4 regions of the Desulfobacca acetoxidans DSM 11109 genome follow, and region 4 is predicted to be linked to each of the others. Evidence: riboswitches for the same ligand, from Rfam matches in the RefSeq annotation. Region 4 holds a riboswitch; each other region holds the start of a gene.
What was found. A riboswitch is a leader RNA that binds a small molecule or an ion and turns the genes downstream of it on or off. The one in region 4 is predicted to bind cobalamin.
Positions count from the first base shown of each region.

Region 1: another riboswitch for cobalamin. It lies ahead of cbiM (cobalt transporter CbiM); the one in region 4 lies ahead of DESAC_RS13435 (zinc-dependent dehydrogenase).
Region 2: another riboswitch for cobalamin. It lies ahead of DESAC_RS02925 (hypothetical protein); the one in region 4 lies ahead of DESAC_RS13435 (zinc-dependent dehydrogenase).
Region 3: another riboswitch for cobalamin. It lies ahead of DESAC_RS11110 (DUF2162 domain-containing protein); the one in region 4 lies ahead of DESAC_RS13435 (zinc-dependent dehydrogenase).

Region 1 covers NC_015388.1:2,494,212-2,497,552, forward strand. Annotated here, with positions in the region: gene DESAC_RS11155 (cobyrinic acid a,c-diamide synthase CobB) at 1-1,016, opposite strand, end outside; gene DESAC_RS11160 (sirohydrochlorin cobaltochelatase) at 1,035-1,883, opposite strand; gene cbiM (cobalt transporter CbiM) at 1,931-2,536, opposite strand; cobalamin riboswitch at 2,788-2,972, opposite strand; gene DESAC_RS11170 (hypothetical protein) at 3,120-3,314, opposite strand.
Region 2 covers NC_015388.1:694,398-697,738, forward strand. Annotated here, with positions in the region: gene DESAC_RS02920 (TonB-dependent receptor plug domain-containing protein) at 1-1,076, opposite strand, end outside; gene DESAC_RS02925 (hypothetical protein) at 1,116-1,373, opposite strand; cobalamin riboswitch at 1,663-1,854, opposite strand; gene DESAC_RS14970 (hybrid sensor histidine kinase/response regulator) at 2,220-3,341, shown strand, end outside.
Region 3 covers NC_015388.1:2,481,732-2,485,072, reverse strand. Annotated here, with positions in the region: gene DESAC_RS11115 (TonB-dependent receptor plug domain-containing protein) at 1-490, shown strand, start outside; cobalamin riboswitch at 782-970, shown strand; gene DESAC_RS11110 (DUF2162 domain-containing protein) at 1,133-1,900, shown strand; gene DESAC_RS11105 (MotA/TolQ/ExbB proton channel family protein) at 1,897-2,502, shown strand; gene DESAC_RS11100 (DUF2149 domain-containing protein) at 2,471-2,809, shown strand; gene DESAC_RS11095 (cobaltochelatase subunit CobN) at 2,796-3,341, shown strand, end outside.
Region 4 covers NC_015388.1:2,977,894-2,981,234, forward strand. Annotated here, with positions in the region: gene DESAC_RS13430 (nicotinate phosphoribosyltransferase) at 1-1,153, opposite strand, end outside; cobalamin riboswitch at 1,265-1,450, shown strand; gene DESAC_RS13435 (zinc-dependent dehydrogenase) at 1,729-2,781, shown strand; gene trpD (anthranilate phosphoribosyltransferase) at 2,796-3,341, shown strand, end outside.

The DNA of each region.
Region 1 (3,341 bases), 480 kb from region 4:
ATTCCCGACCCGGCCCGCTCTCGAATAATCCGGAGCATGGCCTGATTGCTGCTCAACTGCCGGGCGAAAAGCTCCGGATAGCCGCCCCCCAGATAGACGCCATGCACTTCGGCAGGCAGGTCCGTATCATCCAGGGGCGAAAAGGGGACTATTTCCGCGCCGCACCGGGCCAGCCATTTCAGATTGTCCGGATAATAAAAACAGAATGCCCGATCACGAGCCACCGCCAGGCGCACTTCGGAAGGCTGGCTGGAATAAACCGGGCCTTCTTCCCAGGCCTTTCCCTGGCTCAATGCGGGGAGGACAGCCAACAGTCCTTCCAGGTCCAGATTGCTTTCGATTAAATCTGCCAGACGCTCCAGATAGCTTTCTTTCAGGGGGTGGTCATCGGTGGTGATTAACCCTAAATGGCGCTCTGGAATGGCCAGTTCCACTTCCCTGGGCAGGCCCCCGAAACATCGGACTTCCCCCGCCTGCTCTAATGCCTGACGGAGATATCTTAGGTGAGTCGGGCTCCCTACCTGATTAAACACTACTCCGGCCAAGATGAGGTCCCGGTCGAAAGTGGCAAAGCCATGCACTAAGGCCGCGGCACTGCGGGCCATGGAACGGGCATCTACCAGGAGCAGCACCGGCAGCCCCAACCACTTGGCCATCTGGGCAGTGCAGCCGGCCTCAGTATTCCCATCGTAGCCATCGAAAAGACCCATAACCCCTTCCACAACGGCTATTGTCGCAGTCCCGGTGTGCTGGCGGAAGACGCGAAGATTTTCTTCTCGGGAAAGCATCCAGCCGTCTAGATTGTGAGAAAGGCTGTTAGCAGCCTGGGCATGGTGCCCTGGATCTATGAAGTCGGGACCCACCTTGAAGGGCCGCACCGATATTCCCTGCCGTCGCCAGGCGGCCAATAACCCCAGGGTGAGGGTAGTCTTGCCCACCCCGCTATGGGTGCCAGCCACTACCAAACCTCTCATGATGAAAGGACACCTCCCCCAGGCGGGCTCTTTTTTCGGCAAAAGGTCTCCTTCGCAGCCCTAGCCATTTTCGCCCGAAACCCGAACAGAGCCAAGATTTTCTGGCTGCTGGTTTTTTAAAACTCTGGTCGCCAGGCTGTTTGATGCCGGGATGGCATCCAAAGCATCACGAATATGGCCGACAAAAACCCGGATGACTTCCTTTCTGAAGCCAATACCCTGAGCTTCCACGTTCACTTCTAGGCCGGCCCCCTCGAAGGCAGTTTTCCATGAGTCCTCTCCTTCGCACAGGTCTTCATAGAAATGCGCTCCGGCAACCAACATCAGCGGGATGAGCCTCACTTTCCGAAATTTTGCTGCGGTTACTGCTTCCAACACCTGTTTCAGAGATGGGTATCCCTCCACAACCCCGACATACAAGTCAGACCCATGAACCTCCCGCAGGATGCTTTCCAGGGTCGGATACGCGGCCCAAGATGGATGGTCCGTGCCATGACCCACCAGAACCGGGGCTTCTCCTTCGGATAGATTATTCTTAAAATCAAATGACTTAGCCAGTTGTCGGTAATCCTCATAAGAACTTAATAAAGGGAGTCCGATACTGGTGCGAATGGCTAGAGGTTTGACCTCTTCCAACAGACGATAGAACTCATGCCCGCAAAGCAGATGCATGGATTGAATCACTGCCCAGGTATGACCTTTATCGGATAAGGCCTGAAGGACTTCATGGGGATGCCTTACTTCAAATTTTCTCCGGTGCCTGAGACGGTCCAGGACCATACGGGAGGAAAAGGCCCACAAAATTTCGTGGCCGGGAAACTCCTCCCGGATAATCGTATCCACAAAGTCATAGGTCTTAAAGGCGTTCGTGGTGGTCCCAAAGGCCGTCAAAACGATGGGTGTCTGCATACTTTAGCTTCCTGAAAACCTAACTCAGTGATTCAAGACAAATATTTTTAGGCATATATTTTCTCTAGCATTTCCGGGCGGACTTTAACTAGATAAAAGAAGACAAACATGGTAAAGAGACCCTCGATAATCATTACCGGAATATGAGCCAGAACAACCAATCTGGCTACCGTAAGAAACCCCTCGCCGGTAAACATGAGGGACAGGGCGGTGAACAGGGCAGTCAATAACACGGTGCAAAACCCGCAGGCAAAAGACGCCACCACTGCCAGAGTCCCCTCCTGGCGCAGCACGTCCCGAAAGATATAAAAACAGAGAACTGCGGGAGCAGCGACGTTAAAGGTGTTCACCCCCAATACCGTAAACCCACCAAATTGAAAAAGCAAGACCTGCAAAAAGAGTCCTATGAGAACGGCCGGAAATGCCGCCCAACCCAGCAAGAGTCCCATAAGGCCGTTCAACAACAGATGCACACTGGACGGACCTATCGGCACATGGATAAGGGAAGCCACAAAAAAAGTGGCCGATAAGATACTCACCCGAGGAATGGCTTCATAGTCAACCTGTTTCAGGCCGATGGCAGTGCCCACCGCCGTCAAAGCGGCGCCCGCGCCCAACACCGCGGGACTAAGAACTCCTTCAGAAATATGCATGTTCTGCCCCCTCAGAATATTTTGGCGTTTGGCAATCAGCTTACGAGTGCTGATTGCCATTTAGAAATTAACCCCAAGCCAGGGAAATGGTTTACGCCAAAGTGCACCCACATGTGGACCCATATTGCCCCCCCCCGCAAAAAAAAATCCCTAAGTCCGTGTGGACTTAAGGATTAACCCAGCTTTTTCGTCCTTAATTTCCGGAGAGCGCTTGTCCAGAGCGGTCCGTTCCCGGGTTGGTGTCTTTCGCACCACCCAGATTCATCCGGGCAGGTCTTCTGGCTTCCGGATCGTCCTAATACCTACACCTTCCCATTTCCCTCAAAGGAAACAGTGGCCTTAGCAGGGTTCGTCCCCGGTTACAGCGGCGGGACCGCGACGGCTCTTCCGTCTTCCCTATTAAACCCGCATGGGTACCCAGATGCCATACTATAATCTGAGAGGTCCGATCCTGTCAACACATTTTCCCGAGTTACCGGCTCGGGAAATCAGGCCGGACAATTCGGAGATTTGATCAGAATTTAGTAATAGGGCAAAGGAGCAGTACGGCATGGAGCTCCTTTGCCCCGAACTATTATATTAATTACAGATCAACGATCATCTCGGCTTCATTGCCGCACTGGGTACATGCAATTGTACGTTTCACCTGCCCGGCTTCGGGTTTCCCTGAAGCTTCGGCCGGCTTGGTCCCCACGATGAACTCTTCGCACTTGATGGTCATTTCCGCCTCGTTGCCGCAATTTTTACAGGTGCAGACCATAGTCTTTTTTTCTTCCATGACATCCTCCTTTGCATCTTGAGTCGC
Region 2 (3,341 bases), 1.0 Mb from region 4:
CGATCACTAAAATTGAAACGCAGGTTGGAGCGATAATCCAGACTGGAACGGTCCTCAATGGGATGGAAAACCGAACCGCCGAAGATGTCCACGGGATCGAAGGCGTCATCATAGCTCCAATCCCGGTGGTAGGTAGACAGGGTCAGTTCGTTTTCCCACCAGGAATAGGGGGAATATTTGGTGGTAAGGCCAAATAAGAGGTCGGTCCGCGTCTGGTTCTGATTCGGGTCGGGTGCAGGATCTACCCGGTCACCATATTCGGTCGGATAGCCAAAGTAGGTGTCGATAAAAAGGGTAGAGAAGGTAAAAGAGAGTTTTTCCGTCGGGTCCAGGTCGAAGCGGCCATTTAGCACGTTGCTGCCGAAGCGGTTGTTGATCGGCAGGATGCCCTGATCGTCGATGCGGCTGAAACCGATGGAATAGCCAAACCGATCTTTGGCGCTCCCCATAAGACTGAAGCGATTTTCACTGATGAACTGTCCTTTTTCGCTATGGGCCCCCCAAGCCCCGGAGTAGGTGAAAGTTGGCGGCCCCACGCCCTTTTTAGTGATGAGATTCGTAACCCCGGTCATAGCGTCCGCCCCATAGAGCGAACTCATGGGACCCCGAACGACTTCGATCCGCTCCACATTGTCAACCGTCAGGTTGGCCCAGTCATAGGTGCCACCGGCATTATTGAGCCGGATGCCGTTGAGCAGGACTTGGCTCATATTGGAATTTCCACCCCGCATAAATAAAGAGGTGTTGCCGCCCTGGCTGCCGGTCTGGTTGACCACCACTCCCGGTACCGAGCGGAGCATTTCCTCCACCCGGGTTACCTGGCGCTTTTCTATCTCCGGCGCGGTGATTACCGTGGAGGAAACACTGGTTTTTTTCAACTGCTCCTCCGTACCGGTGGCCGTAATGATGATCTCATCCACCTTCTGGACATCCTCGGAAGTGGATGTGGATTGCCCTAAGGCTGCGACGTTCGTCGTTTCCTCCGGATTCACCCCCTCGCTGGACGCCGTTTCCTGGGCCAAGCCAATCCCCGGATGTAAAACCAAGCATATCAATAAAAACAGTATTCTCTTCATAGTTTTTCTCCCCCCCCCGAAACCATAATCGGTACAGTTTCAGCCGCAGAGCCGTACCGGTGGCCGCATGGGCTGCAGATGCTGCTGCTCCCATTGCGCTACCAAAAGGCTGACATGGCCGCAGCCTCGACTCGTTAAAAAATGCCAGGCGTCCTCCACCGTGAAATAGCCCTGGTAGTTCCCCACCAACTCAACTCGGTCGGCTTTGACCCCTGCCTGCTCGCACTGGTTCTTAAGATCGTAGGGCTCCGGAATTTCCTGCCCGCCGACGAGATACACAATCACCCCTGTCTTCATAGCTTTCCTCCTGTAGAATATTTCCCCAGAGTAATTTCTTTTGTCCCGCACCTTGATCCGCTCGCCTGCGAGAGGGAGGATAAATCAAGGGAGACACCTCCGGCAAAAGATAAAAGTGGTAATCCGTGCCACGCTGCTGCGTCAGGAAAGAGTAAGGCCTGCCCAAAAAATAATCCCTGAGTCCGTGTGGACCCAAGGATTGCACCCAGCTTAGCTTGTTCCTTAGGATTGACTGAAGAGTTTTACCTCAACTCGCTCAGCCTGGCCTGACCCAATCTGGCGTTGGGTAAAAGCACAAAGATTGCAGGCAGGTCTTCTGACTCCCGGATCATCCTCTTCCCTGCGCCTTCCCATCTTATTAGCCCAAGACAGTGGCACCTCGCAAGGTTTTGTCCCCGGTTACAGCGGCGGGACCGCGCCGGACTTCCACCGGCTTCCCTATTAAGCCCCATAATGGAGCACCTGAACCAACTAGGGCCATTTATAATAGAATAACATCCTTCCTGTCAAGCAAAAAATGGGGTATCGGCTTACGGCGTTAAGCCTGTTAGCATTTTTTTATTTTCCTAATAACCTAATTTAAGATACAGTAGAGAGTAAAGACTTACCGATATCCGAATTAATTCTGCATATTAAATTATTATTGCTATTAGGTGAGAGCAGGTTCAGCGGGTTCTTGTCCGTTGTCAGAGCACTCTGTCTTTAAGTTTTGGGTGGAGCAGGGAGGACCAGTTAGAGTCGCCTCGGGTTGTGAGTGGCAACTCCGCAGGCTGGTCTTGAAATTTCGGCTACCATCACGATATGGTGTGAAAGGATTAATCCATAATCGCAGTAGGTTAAAAGAACATGCTGGCTCTTCTGCAGGCTCAAAGAGACTACCTGTCTTTCCTGACCGGATTAGGTTGCTTATTCGTCTTTCTTCTCGGCTTGACGTTGAGGCGCCATCCCCAATTCCCCCGCTCTTTTATCTGGCTGGGTTTTTTTGCTCTCTGTCAGTGTTGCTTCGAGTGGTTTTCGCTCATTATGCCGGTGCTGGGGGGACCGGTCCTGAGCGAACGATTGAAGTTGCTGCAACTATTGGCGAATGTCGTCTTTCTCACCGAGTTTGGGGTCTCCATTATCCTGCCCCTGAAATGGCGAGTTTGGGGGCGAGCCCTGGCAGGACTTTATCTAGTGGGGCTGATTGCCAGTGCTTGGGTCGGGCTTTCCCAGGTCTGGCTTCCGGCTGCCGTTATCGCCAGGTTGGCCACCTCAATTTGGACTATCGTGGCTCTTTGGCAGGTAGCTATCTCTACCAAGTCCGGTATCCTGCATGGTGCGGCTCTGTCATTAGCGGGGTTGCTTTTGAGCCAAGCTCTACCGTTGTATCCTGGAATCGTTCCCTGGCAGAACTGGGAGCAATATTTTATGGCTGCGCCGGACATAATCCAGATGTCGGTCCTGCGGAGTCTATTTAGTCTGTGTCTGGCGCTAACATTATGGATTTACTACCAGAACCAGCTTTGGCAGCGGACGGCAGAGGTGGCAGCACTTTGGAGATGGCCGCTGTACGGCTCGTTTGCTTTGGTTCTGGTCATCTTTTTGACCCTCGGTATAGGAGGTCTGGCCACGGGCTGGTATGGCCGGTATCTGGACGCAGATATGCGTCAGATATTAATTACCAGAGTCCGAACACTGGCTTCGGCACTCAACCCCGAGGCTATCAAGCAACTTCAGGGCAATGAGGCTGATCTGGGAACCGAGGTCTATGAAAACTTGAAGAAGAAGTTAATATCGATCCGTCAGGCCAACGGCGATTGCCGGTTTGTCTATCTCATGGTCTGGCGGTCGCCCTATCCGGTTTTGCTGGTAGACAGTGAGGATGTTAGCAGCGCTAATTATTCACCCCCCGGCCAGATTTACTATGAAGCTAGTGCCGAACTGAAGACCTTGCTCCAACAAGGGCAGGCTTTCGTAAAAGGTCCTAAC
Region 3 (3,341 bases), 500 kb from region 4:
GACCGATCCTGCAGACATCACCGGCAAAACCCAGATTTATAAGAACGCCGGTAAGGCGACCATTAGAGGGGTTGAGCTGGAGATTACCCAGAAGCTCTGGTCCTGGCTGGAGGTTTTCGGCAATACCACCCTATTAGATGCCCGGATCAACGAGAATCCTTTTAATCCGGAATCAGTGGGTAAAAAGATCACCTACACTCCCCGACAGCAATTCAACTTTGGGATTACGGCTACCTATTGGAAAGTCAAGGGATTTCTCTCGGGACACTATGTCAGCAAATTGATAAGCAGGGACGACAACAGCGATCAATACAACAATGTCTACGGTTCCTACGATCCCTATTTCACTCTGAATTCCAAGATAATCTTTACCCCGGTGAAGTATATGGACCTCTCCCTGTCGGTGGATAACATGCTCGATCGGGAATACTTTTATTACTACCCCTCGCCGGGCCGGACCATCTGGAGTCAGATAACGCTGAGATTTTAATGACCGCTACCCGGTGGTTATCTACTGTTGGAGTCACAGGCCGATACCTATTTTCTCCTTGACAGATTCGGAGGGGAATTTTAAAGTTAGCCAAGGTAATGCTCATTACCAACGGGTTACCGGCGAAGCATGAAAATTGGTGCCGGTGAATTTTAGAAGGCGGGATGCCTTTCGCTTTCCTGCCCTACAGCACTGCAGCACCGGCAGGCCAATACGGAGGAGCGGGTTTCAGACCCGCCGGAAGGTTTTTACAACAAGGTTCCGTAACCAACCAGAAACTTTTTTCTGACTTAATAGGGTCATATTACAGGCGCCCTTCGGGGCTTAAAAGGGAAGCCGGTGCAAGTCCGGCATGGTCCCGCCGCTGTAACCGGGGACGATACCTGCGAGATACCACTGCCCGTGCTGAAGCCGGGTGGGAAGGTGCAGGAATAAGGATGATCCGGGAATCAGAAGACCTGCCTGTAAATCAATATGTATTGCCCAACGTGTGATTGGGGATAACGCGGCCGCTCGGGATGGAAAACCGACACGGCTTAGCCTAAGGACAAAGCAAGCTGGGTGCAATCCTTGGGTCCATTTTGGGCTCAAGGTTTTTTTTTGGCCTGAGAAATTGAATCTCTCAGGACAGAGGGATAGACGATGGATCTAAACCTGATCTTGTGGATCGGCGGCATGTTATTCAGTCTGAGCGTCTTTGTGGTAAAGGTCGGCTTCGGACTGGGACTGGGGCAGGTGGGTTGGCGGGGTCTGGTTTTGACGCTCTTATTGTATCTGGGAACCTTTCTGTTAGCTGCAGGGTTTTGCGAAAGTTTGATCAAGATCCTGACGCCGCTGGTGCGAAAAGGACCATATGTCCATATTGCCATGGCCTTAGGCATGATGGTCTGGGGCTTATATCTCATCCACAGCTGGGCAGGATCAGATTCCGGGTGTGGGGTGCACGCCGGCTGCCGTCAACCAGCCCACCCGACTGCCACCCGGTCGGCCCGGCCACCAACCTTATTCCTTCTTCTTCCCTGTCCCGTCTGCCTGACGGCCATAACCTTTTCCACCTGGGCGGCCTTACAGGTGATCAAGTTGCCTGCATGGGTGGTGGGGCTGGGATTGGGTGCAACGTTTATCATCTTGTCGCTGCTGATTTATCTGGGCCTCAAACTTTTCACCCTGAGATCAACCCGGTTAAATCAGAGGATCGGCCTCGGTTTAAGCATGTTGGCCATAGGCCTGTATTTTCTGAGTTCTCTTTTTCTTCCGGCCCATATTGAGGCGGCCAAAAGCATCTATCAATCGTTTGCCACGGAGGGAGGCAACTTGGTCCTGGTTGAACATATCGGCGTTTTTTTCCTACTCCTGGCCGCCTTGTTGGTCGGCTTCCTGATGAATAAACGACGCGAGGTTGGTGAATGAATATTCTAGCGGGTCTTGAGACGTTTCTCTACGTTATTGCCTCAGCTCTGTTTTATCCGGTAGTAGTTGGACTTATTCTGCTTACTTTTTGGATCGTGATATCTGCCGGCGGTTTTCTGCGGGAATATATTGACCGGCGGCAGGGAAGATCGGTCGGGTTACGGCGCTATCGAACCATGTTGGACTCCGAGGTTTTGACTCTATCAGCCAACCTCGATCTTGAGTTGGAAAAGCACCTCCAGGAGTTCGAACTTGAGCTAATTAAGGGTCTAGATAAGGTCAGGTTTGCTATTCGGGTGGGCCCGGCCGTGGGTTTAATGGGGACCTTGATTCCCATGGGCATTTCCCTGGCGGCCCTGGCCCAGGGAGACATGCCAAAAATGGCGGGAAGCATGGTCACGGCCTTTACTGCCACCGTTGTCGGTCTGGCCTGCGGGGTGGCGGCCTATCTCATGTCGCTGATAAAAGAAAAGTGGGTGCGGGCCGACATGCGGGAGATGGAATATCTGACGGAATTGCGGCTCCGGCAGGCCAAGGCCCAGAGGTCGGATATCCGGGCGGGAGAGGAAGATGAGTTTATTAAGAAGACCGCGGCGGTTTGATAGATACGACGAACCCCTGGAAGACCCCATCTCCGGAGTGGCCAACCTGTTTGACGCCAGCGTCGCCTTTATCGTCAGCATGATGATCGCCCTGTTTATGGCTTATAACATGCTGGACCTGGTAAACCCCAAATCCGAGGTGACCATCACCAAGAAGAACGCCGATGGCCAGATGGAGATTATTACCAAAAGTGGTAAGGAAATCAAGGTTAGAAAGGTGACAGACAAGAAACTTAGCGGCGAAGGCGTCCGTCTGGGAACGGCCTATCAGCTTAAAGACGGCAGGGTGGTGTATGTCCCGGAATAAGGCGGCTGCAGCCGATGGAACATTGAAGTCATGGCGGCGGTTCATCCTGGCTCTAAGTTGCCTCCTGTTTTGGCTCTTCATTTTTCCGGGATCAGCCGTTGCCGCCAAGGTGAAGGTCAGCCTGCTGTTGGGCGACATCTCTTCCAAGGTCGCCACTGAAGCGGTAAAGGCGGTCTATCAGGATTATCCGAACTTAAGGCAAAAGGTGGAATTCCATGTCTATCCCACCTCAGGTATCCGGGAGAAGAATCTGCTGCCCTTGAAAGAATCCCGTCTGATCTTAGTCTGGATCATGGGACACAACCTCATCGAGGCGGTGAAACCAGAACTGGAAGCAGCTATAAAAAAGGGAATCAAGGTCTATTACGTCGGCGGCGGCACCTATGACGATGACCAGAAAAAGATGGGGATCAGGGCCGATAAGAAGATGGTGGCCTATTTTTCCCAAGGTGGCCTGGAAAATATTAAGAATCTTATTCTCTACAGCCTTAAACAGGAACTTGGTTTTGAGGTCTCTTTCCGGGATGAGGTG
Region 4 (3,341 bases):
CTTCCCGCAGTCCGATGACGTCCTCTGCCATCTGCCCTTGGTGCTCATAAAAACGGAAGAGCTGTTTTTTATCAACGTAGGTGACTTTGCCGGTAGACAGTTTCATCACCGGTTTATCGCCATATTTCACCAGCTTGTAGGCAATATCAAAATAAGGGGCGTCTGCGGCAACCCCCATCTTGGTACCGACACCGTAGGCGTCGATAACCCCGCCAGCTTCCAGGGTACGGGTGATCTTGAATTCATCGAAGCCGCCGCTGGCAAAGATGGTAACGTAGTCGAGGCCGGCCTCGTTCAGCAGGCGGCGGACCTCAATGCTCAAAGCCGCCATATCGCCGCTGTCCAACCGTACCCCGCGCAGTCTCTCGCCCCGGGCCGCCATTTCCAGGCCTACCTGAATGGCCTTCTTGGCCCCGGCGATGGTGTCGTAGGTGTCGATCAGCAGCACCGTGTTGTGGGGAAAGGCCCGCGCAAAAGCCCGAAAAGACTCAATCTCGCTTTTGAAACTGGTCACATAGGAGTGAGCCATGGTACCGAAGATAGGCAGACCGTAGAGCTTGCCGGCCAGGACATTGCTCGTCCCGACAAAGCCGCCCAGGTAGCTGGCCCGGGCAACTTTGAGCCCCGCATCCGTTCCTTGCGTGCGGCGCAGGGAAAAATCCACCAGCCGCCGCCCCCCGGCCGCTACCGTAGAGCGGGCCGCCTTGGTGGCGATCATAGTTTGCAGATTGATGGCGTTGATGAGAAAGGACTCGACTAACTGCGCTTCGATAATAGGCCCGGTTACCTCCAGGATCGGTTCATCCTTGAAAAAGATGCTCCCTTCCGGCAGGGCCCAGACCTCCCCGGTAAATCGCACCGTTTTTAAGTAATCCAGAAAGGCGATTTTAAACAGGCGGGTTGAATCCAGATAGGCCAGATCGTCTTCGCCAAAGCGCAGGGTTGCCAGATAATTAAGCGCCTCCTCCAACCCGGCGGCCACAAAATAGCCCCGATCCGGGGGATACTTGCGGATGAAGAGGCTAAAAGTCGCCTCCTCATGCATTTCCTCCTCCAGATAGCTGGCTGCCATGGTCAGCTCATAGAGATCGGTGAGAAGGGCGTATTGCTCCCCTAAGTGGGGGTGGTTTATATGCGGGTTATTGGATAGCATTTTTTTGAACTATAAATGTAATGGAATGACCTCTCTGCGTCAATAAATTTTATTGTTCAGCCTTATTAAACCAGACTTGACGGAGGACAGATGTCGTGATAATAAGGTATCATAACAGTAGAGTTGATCTGCGGGTTGGCTGCCGCCAACTACGGAACCCGGTGTGAATCCGGGGCGGTCCCGCCGCTGTAACCGGGGACAAAACCGGCAGAACCACTGTCTGAGCCCACTCAGGCGGGAAGGGCCGGGGGAGGTTGATCCGGAAGCCAGAAGACGAGCAGGTCGATCCTCAGGGCAGGTTTATGGCAACAACCGCCCCTGGCCAGACGCGCCAGGGGCTTTTTTTATGGTGCCCAACCGGTCTAAGTTGCATAAGGCGAATACAAGATTCGCCCCTACCGATGGGCCTGCCGGTACTGCAGTGCCGTAGCGCCGTACCGCCGTAGTTAGCAATTGTTCGCAGCACAGGCTGGAAAGCCGGTGCTACCGGGAAGTCATTACTCATGATGGGCGGGTAACCGCTAAGTCAAGACAATAAAATAGGAAAAGATTTGGCAAACGCTACAGGTGGAAAAATGGCTGATCAGATGTTAGCAGCGGTCCTCCGGGGACCCAAAGATTTAGCGATCACCGAGGTCTCTCGCCCTCTCTGCCCGAGCGGCGGTCTCCTCATACAAGTGCGCGCCTGCTCGCTCTGCGCCACCGACGTCAAGATGTGGCAGCGGGGACATCGTGACCTGCTGTTGCCTCGCATCCTGGGGCATGAGCTCGCCGGAGAAATTGCCGCCGTTTCCGATGATTTATCTGACTTTCAGGTGGGTGACCGGGTGCAGGTGGCTCCGGGATTGCCCTGTGGCCGCTGCCGCTGGTGTCTACAGGGCGCTCCGAACATGTGCCAGGCTATGCAGATTATCGGTTTTCACCACGACGGCGGTTTGGCCGAGTTCGTCGCCGTTCCCGCCGCCGGTGTGCACCAGGGGGCGGTATCGCACCTGCCTGACGCTCTAGCCTTTGACCTTGCCGCCCTGGCCGAGCCCTTGGCCTGCTGCCTGAACGCCCAGGAACTGGCCAGGGTTGGCATGGGGGACCAGGTTGCCATTTGGGGGGCCGGTCCCCAGGGCTGGCTGCAGGTCCAGGTGGCGCGGTTGCGGGGAGCTTCCCGGATAATCCTGGTAGAAAATGATCCCGGACGCTTGCAGGATGCAGTCCAAGCCGGGGCCGATCTATTGTTGGACATTTTCCAGGAAGATCCGGTAACCGCCATTTTGGAGACCACGGCCGGCAAGGGAGTGGAGGTGGTGATTCCAGCCTGTGGCTCTTTGGAGGCTTTTGACTGGGGTTTGGCGGTACTGGCGAAACGAGGCCGTCTGTGTCTTTACTCGGGTCTGCCCAAGGAGGTAGAAACTCATCCGGTAAACCTCAACCGGTTGCATTATCTGGAAGCTTCTCTGGTAGGCGCCTACGGCTGCACCTCCCGGCAGAACGCCCTGGCCCTGGAACTCATGGCCAAGGGACGCATCCGCGTTGATCGTCTGATTACCCACCGCCTTCCTCTAAACCGGGTGGAGGAGGGGTTCGAGCTCGTGCAGAGCCGCCGGGGGCTAAAAGTGGTCATCGAATGTACCTGACTCGGAGTTATTTTATGAATAATCCCAAGAATTATGATGAATTAGAGCTACGCCGCTTTGGCCGGGCCATTACCGAGCTGGCCCAGGGCCAACACCTGAGCCGGGAAGAGACCAAAGAGCTTTACCGCCAGATTCTCCTGGCCGAGCAGCCAGACCTGCAACAGGGAGCTTTTCTGGCGGCGCACATGGCAAAATCTCCTACCCTGGACGAAATTGCCGGTGCCTGGGAGGCCCAGATGGATTATGACGTGGAAACCATCGATCCTCCCCTCCCAGGTCCCTGCGCCGATATCGTTGGCACCGGCTCGGATTATCTCAAGACCCTCAATGCCTCCAGCGGCGCCGCCATCCTGGCGGCGGCGGCCGGAGCCTATGTGGCCAAAAAGGGGGCCCGGGCCGCCACCGGTGTCAGCGGCGCCTCCGATATCTTTGAGACCTTCGGAGTCGACCTCAAGGCCCCTTTGTCTCAGGCGGCCCAAGCCCTGACAGCCCACCGCCTCTGTTACATCCCCGGCGAAAGGTTCCTGCGCTCCGGATGGGGACGTTTGATCGCGGTGATG